Pseudorhizobium banfieldiae: one gene and its partner. The protein of the gene in region 1 interacts with the protein of each later gene in a pairwise test. Links are inferred from orthologs where the notes say so. Each region holds a gene or a part of one and is shown on either strand. Other genes may lie near its edges. The genes, in order: NT26_RS18105 and def.

Region 1 (3,122 bases):
AGCCGCTGTCGCCCGGCGACTTCATCGGAAAATGGATGGGGCTGGTTCGCCCCGCTGCGGATCAGATCCAGAGCAATGACCTGATGACCGCGAGCGAACGTCAGACGGCACTGGAGCGGGTGTCGATCCGCAATTCCATCAGCAACCTTCGGACTTTTCCCTATGTCCGTGCACTGGAAGAGCAGGGGAAGGTGCTTCTTCACGGCGCGTGGTTCGATATCTCGACCGGCGAACTCTGGATCATGGACGCAAAGACCGGAGATTTCGGCCGGCCAAGCGATCGATCGGCTGCGCCGCTGGAAGATTCCGAACCTGCCGCTTGAGGGATGACGTCTATTGGCCGTCGATTGCCGCGCCTATATGGGCGATCGCCCGCTGATAGACGGTTGCTGCGTTCCAGCCTTGGATCGCCACATAGTTCGGTTCACCCGGCTGATAACCGGCGCCGGGTCGCCAACCATGGCCGACGAGGAAGTTGGCCGTGGAGGCGAGCGCATCGGCGCGTGAACCCACCAGGTCGACATGCCCGTCACGGTCGCCATCCACGCCATAGCGCACGACGTTGACCGGAAGGAACTGCGTCTGCCCGATCTCGCCATGGGCGGCACCCTTCGCGGCAGGGCTCAGGTCTCCCCTTTGCACAAGCGTGAGCGCAGCGTAGAGCTGCTCGGTGAAGTAGGCGGAGCGGCGGCAGTCGTAGGCGAGCGTGGCGACAGCCGATAGTGTGTGCTGGTTGCCCAAGAAGTTGCCGAAGCCCGTTTCCATTCCCCAGATCGCGAGGAGCGGCCCGGCCGGTACTCCATAGCGGCGCTCGATCGCGGCGAAGAGCTGGCCATTGCCAGCTTTCATCTTCTTGCCGCGCGCAATGATCGTTGCGCCGCCGCGCTTCTCCATGAATTGCTCGAAGGAGAGCTTGAAGCTCTTCTGGCCTCGGTCGGCTCTAATGGTCTCGCGGTTGTAGGAAATGTTCGAGAACGCCGTTTCCACGACCTGCGGGCTTATGCCATTGGCGACCGCCTGAGGCTTGAACGCCTGGACCCAGTTCGAGAAGCCGGAACTGTCGTTGCCGCACTGAGCTGCCGCAACAGGCATGGCCAGGGACATGAAGGCAGTCGCAAAAGTGGCGAGACGCAAGGTGTTGAGCATGGTTGATCCGGTTCCGAGGGGCTGGTTGCCCTATTTCCATTGAGTGGAGCTTTATGGGACTCTTGCCGCCCGCTTCAACTCGTCCTCACTAAAATTCTTCGTGAAGGTCGAAGCTGGCTACCGGCGCGATCTGCGCCGGTAGTGCTGTCATTCTCTTCAGGCCGCGAGCTTGCGCGGCTTGATCAGGCCGCGGTTGATGAGAAGTTCTGCAATCTGCACGGCATTCAACGCCGCGCCCTTGCGCAGGTTGTCCGAGACGACCCACATGTTCAGCCCGTTCTCTACGGTCGCGTCCTCGCGGATGCGCGAGATGTAGGTCGCGTCTTCGCCGGCGCATTCGACAGGGGTGACGTAGCCGCCGTTTTCGTGCTTGTCGACGACGAGGCAGCCCGGCGCCTCGCGCAGGATATCTCGTGCCTGGTCGGCGGTGATCTCGTTTTCAAACTCGATGTTGACCGATTCGGAGTGACCGATGAAGACGGGAACCCGGACGGCGGTGCAGGTCACCTTGATCTTCGGATCGAGCATCTTCTTCGTTTCGGCCAGCACCTTCCACTCTTCCTTCGTGTAGCCGTCTTCCATGAAGCTATCGATATGGGGGATGACGTTGAAAGCGATGCGCTTTGTGAACTTCTTCGACTCGACCGGGTCTGCGACGAAGACGGCGCGGGTCTGGGTGAAGAGCTCATCCATCCCTTCCTTGCCGGCACCGGAAACGGACTGATAGGTCGACACGACGACGCGCTTGATCTTTGCGACGTCGTGAAGCGGCTTCAGCGCAACGACGAGCTGGGCGGTCGAGCAGTTGGGGTTGGCGATGATGTTCTTCTTGCGGAAGCCCTCGACAGCATCCGCATTCACTTCAGGAACGATCAGCGGAACTTCGGCGTCATAGCGCCAAGCCGATGAGTTGTCGATGACGACGCAGCCCTGCGCGCCGATCTTCGGAGACCACTTCTTCGAGATCTCGCCGCCCGCCGACATCAGGCAGAGATCGGTATCGGAGAAGTCGTAGTTTTCGAGGTTCTGGACCTTCAGAACCTTGTCTCCAAAGGAGACCTCCGTGCCTTGCGACCGGGCGGAGGCAAGCGCCACCACTTCGTCAGCCGGGAAGCCCCGCTCCGACAAGATGTTGAGCATCTCGCGCCCGACATTGCCGGTAGCACCGACGACTGCAATCTTGAAACCCATGATTTTTGCTCTCTTTCTGCCTCTCCTCGATCCGTTGAGGGGGAAGCCGCGACGGATCGCGGGTTTCCTTGTCCCCGGCCTAACCGGGGAGAGAGCGGCGGGCCAGAGACGTCAGACGGTTTTCGTCGTCGTTTTGGCCGTGGTTTTGCTGGAGGCGGAAAAGCATGAATGCAGCCCAGCACCATGTGCCGGCTGGAGGTCTGCAGCGATGTGATACTCGCGGCGGTTCATAGGATGCTTTCCCGTTCGACGTGGTGTTTAGAAGATTCTGATGTGGAGTCAAGCGCCGACCGCTGTTGAGGCCGTGCCTGTGTCGGAAGCCGGAGTCCTCAAATCAGTGGCGCTCCGTTTGAAGCGCCACTGAGATCTTTTCAGGCAGAAAGGCCGGAGAATTCCTTGAGGATGGCATCGCCCATCTCGGACGTCCCGACCTGTCGGCAACCGTCGGCCATGATGTCGCCGGTGCGGATGCCCTGGTCGAGGACATTGGCGATCGCCTTCTCCAGTCGGTCGGCTTCTGCGACCAGGTTGAAGGAATAGCGCAGGCACATGGCGAAGGAGGCGATCATGGCGATCGGGTTGGCGATGCCCTTGCCGGCAATGTCCGGTGCGGAGCCATGGACAGGTTCGTAGAGCGCCTTGCGCTTGCCGGTCTTGGCGTCGGGAGCACCAAGGGAGGCGGAGGGCAGCATGCCAAGCGAGCCGGTAAGCATGGCGGCCACGTCGGACAGCATGTCGCCGAAGAGGTTGTCGGTGACGATGACGTCGAACTGCTTAGGCGCCCG
Region 2 (3,065 bases), 3.7 Mb from region 1 along the record:
TCGCCCTGTATCAGGTGCGCCTGCTCGCGCATCCTCTGATCCTTGAGAACCGCCTGTATGACCTGGATAGACAGCATCAGCAGCGAGGGTGAGACGATCACCACCTTCAGCCGCTGGGCCTTCTGCACCACGGCGTCGAAATGTTCGTGGATCTCCGCAAAGATGGATTCCGACGGTACGAACAGGAAGGCCATGTCCTGTGTCTCGCCGCTGATCAGGTACTTTTCGGCAATATCCCGGACATGGACCTCGAGGTCACGACGGAACTGTACGGCAGCTGCCTTGCGCGCCTCGGGCGCCGCCGTGTCGCGAAACGCATTCCACGCCTCCAGCGGGAACTTCGCGTCGATCACCAGCGGTGAAGCGCCATTCGGCATTCGCACGAGACAGTCAGGCCGCTTGCCGTTGGAAAGCGTGGCCTGGAATTCGTAGGCGCCCATCGGCAATCCGTCCGCGATGATTGCTTCCATCCGCCCTTGCCCGAAGGCGCCGCGCGTCTGCTTGTTCGACAGGATCGCTTGCAATCCGACCACATCCTTTGCCAGGGTCTGGATATTGCTCTGTGCCGCGTCGATAACCGCGAGCCGTTCCTGCAGCAGGCGAAGGTTTTCATGCGTCGATTTCGTTTGTTCGGTGATCGTGCTCCCCAGCCGGTGGGTCATGCCGTCCAGTCGCTGGTTCACCGCATGATTGAGTTCCGCCTGCTTCTGGGAGAGCGTCTCTGCCATGGTCACAAGCCGCCCCTGCATCTCCGCCTGTGCCCGCATCAGCTCTGCGAGGCGGGCCTCCGACTGGGCGGCCTGTCGTGCCTGCTCTGCACTCCTGCGGCGCGAACCCAGAGCAAGGCCGACGGCTGTTAGGCAGAGTGCTGCGAAGAAAACTGCGAGGAGCCAGACGGCGCTGGAGGAATCGGCTGCAAGATCCTGGAGGATCGGGGTGAGGCTGTTCATGCCGACACACTAGCAGAAATCATTTGCGCGGAAAGATCAAATCGTGAACATGCTTCCTTCTGCTGTTGCCGCTGGTCAGCGGCAATCCTGTTCCATCCGGCAAAAAGATGCGCTATGGGAGGCCATGACCATCAAGCCCCTCATCATCCTTCCCGACCCGATCCTGCGCCAGGTTTCCAAGCCGGTGGAGCAGGTCGATTCCGAAATCACGCGTCTCGCCGACGACATGCTGGAGACGATGTATGACGCGCCGGGTATCGGGCTGGCGGCGATCCAGATCGGTGTGCCCCGCCGCCTGCTGGTGATCGACGTCTCAAAGGAGGACGAGGACAAGGCTCCCCAGCTGTTCATCAACCCGCAGATCGTTGCGTCCTCCGATGAGCGCTCGGTCTACGAGGAGGGGTGTCTTTCCATTCCTGACTATTATGCGGAAGTGGAGCGACCGGCTGCGGTGACCGTGGACTATATCGATCGCGAGGGAAAGCAGCAGACCCTCCAGGCTGATGGCCTTCTGGCGACCTGCCTTCAGCACGAGATCGATCACCTGAACGGCGTCCTCTTCATCGATCACATCTCGCGCCTCAAGAGGGAGATGGTGATCAAGAAGTTCACCAAGGCTGCCCGCGCCCGCGCGTAAAAGCGGGCCACGCGTGGTCAACGAACATGGTGGCGGCAGCCGCCGGCAAGGAGCGCAGGCAGCATGGCGCTACGCATCATCTTCATGGGAACACCAGAGTTTTCGGTTCCGACGCTCCGCGCGCTGAAGGACGCCGGCCACGACATCGTCGCGGTCTACAGCCAGCCGCCGCGTCCCGGTGGACGCCGTGGACTGGACCTGCAGAAGTCCCCCGTCCACCAGGCGGCAGAGCTTCTGGGTATCCCGGTCCTTACACCTTTGAACTTCAAGGATGAGGCTGACTGCGAGCAGTTCCGCAGCTTCAGGGCCGATGTCGCTGTGGTGGTTGCCTACGGCTTGCTGCTGCCCGAGCCGATTCTGAACGGCACGCGGCTTGGATGCTACAACGGCCACGCCTCTCTGCTGCCGCGCTGGCGCGGCGCCGCACCGATCCAGCGCGCGATCATGGCCGGCGACAGGAAGACGGGCATGATGGTCATGAAGATGGAGAAGGGGCTGGACACCGGCCCAGTTGCGCTCACCCGCGAGGTGGAGATCGGCGACAACACCACGGCTGGCAAACTCCACGATCAGTTGATGCTGGTCGGCGCCCGCGCCATGGTGGAGGCGATGCAGCGACTGGAAGAGGGCGACCTGCCGCTGAAGTCGCAGCCGGAAGAGGGCATTCTCTATGCCTCCAAGATCGACAAGAACGAGACGCGCATCGACTTCTCTCGACCGGCGACCGAGGTGCACAACCACATTCGGGGTCTTTCCCCCTTTCCGGGGGCATGGTTCGAGGTCGAGATCAATGGCCGTCCCGAGCGCATCAAGGTCCTCTCCTCGGAGCTTGCCGACGGGCAGGGGGCTGCTGGTATGGTTCTTGACGAGAGGCTCGGCATTGCCTGCGGTAGCGGCGCAATCCGACTGACGCGGCTGCAGAAGGCCGGCGGAAAGCCGCTGGCGGCGGCAGACTTCCTGCGCGGAACGTCGCTTCCCGCCGGCACGAGGCTTGGCTGATGCCGCGTTTCCGCATGACCGTGGAATATGACGGAACGACCTATGTCGGCTGGCAGATGCAGGAGAACGGCCATTCGGTTCAGGCTGCACTCCAGAACGGCATCCTGTCTCTGACCGGCGAGTCAGTGTCCATCCGCGGTGCCGGACGGACGGATTCGGGCGTGCACGCGATAGGCCAGGTGATCCACGCCGACCTGACGCGCGACTGGAAGCCCTACACGCTTCGCAACGCCTTGAATGCGCATCTCGGCATGGCAGGCGAAAAGGTTGCCGTCATCGACGTCGCGGCGGTGGACGAGAGCTTCGACGCCCGCTTCTCGGCGGTCAGGCGGCACTATCTCTACCGCATCATCAATCGCCCGGCCCCATTGGCACTTGAAGCCAACCGCGCCTGGTGGGTGCCCAAGCCTCTCGATCACGATTCCATGCATGCCGCCGCCCAGATGCTGGTCGGCCACCATGACTTCACCACCTTCCGT

What was found.
Region 2: the proteins of NT26_RS18105 (region 1) and def interact in binary tests that used the Escherichia coli proteins (3 or more experiments, as listed by UniProt). The link is inferred for Pseudorhizobium banfieldiae from one-to-one orthologs.

What each region holds. Positions count from the first base shown.
Region 1 is NZ_FO082820.1:3,737,713-3,740,834, reverse strand. Bases 321-3,122 are described here. They hold NT26_RS18105 (aspartate-semialdehyde dehydrogenase), read right to left. Parts: upstream 2,338-3,122; coding sequence 1,303-2,337; downstream 321-1,302. Other genes in these bases: leuB (3-isopropylmalate dehydrogenase), read right to left, coding at 2,709-3,122; NT26_RS18110 (lytic murein transglycosylase), read right to left, coding at 334-1,104; NT26_RS18115 (carbonic anhydrase), read left to right, coding at 321-323. Also shown: more of NT26_RS18115, read left to right, coding at 1-320.
Region 2 is NZ_FO082820.1:40,827-43,891, forward strand. What follows is about bases 86-2,830. They hold def (peptide deformylase), read left to right. Parts: upstream 86-1,074; coding sequence 1,075-1,587; downstream 1,588-2,830. Other genes in these bases: NT26_RS00195 (DNA recombination protein RmuC), read right to left, coding at 86-950; fmt (methionyl-tRNA formyltransferase), read left to right, coding at 1,651-2,586; truA (tRNA pseudouridine(38-40) synthase TruA), read left to right, coding at 2,586-2,830. Outside these bases: more of NT26_RS00195, read right to left, coding at 1-85; more of truA, read left to right, coding at 2,831-3,065. UniProt on the Escherichia coli protein: Removes the formyl group from the N-terminal Met of newly synthesized proteins. Requires at least a dipeptide for an efficient rate of reaction. N-terminal L-methionine is a prerequisite for activity but the enzyme has broad specificity at other positions.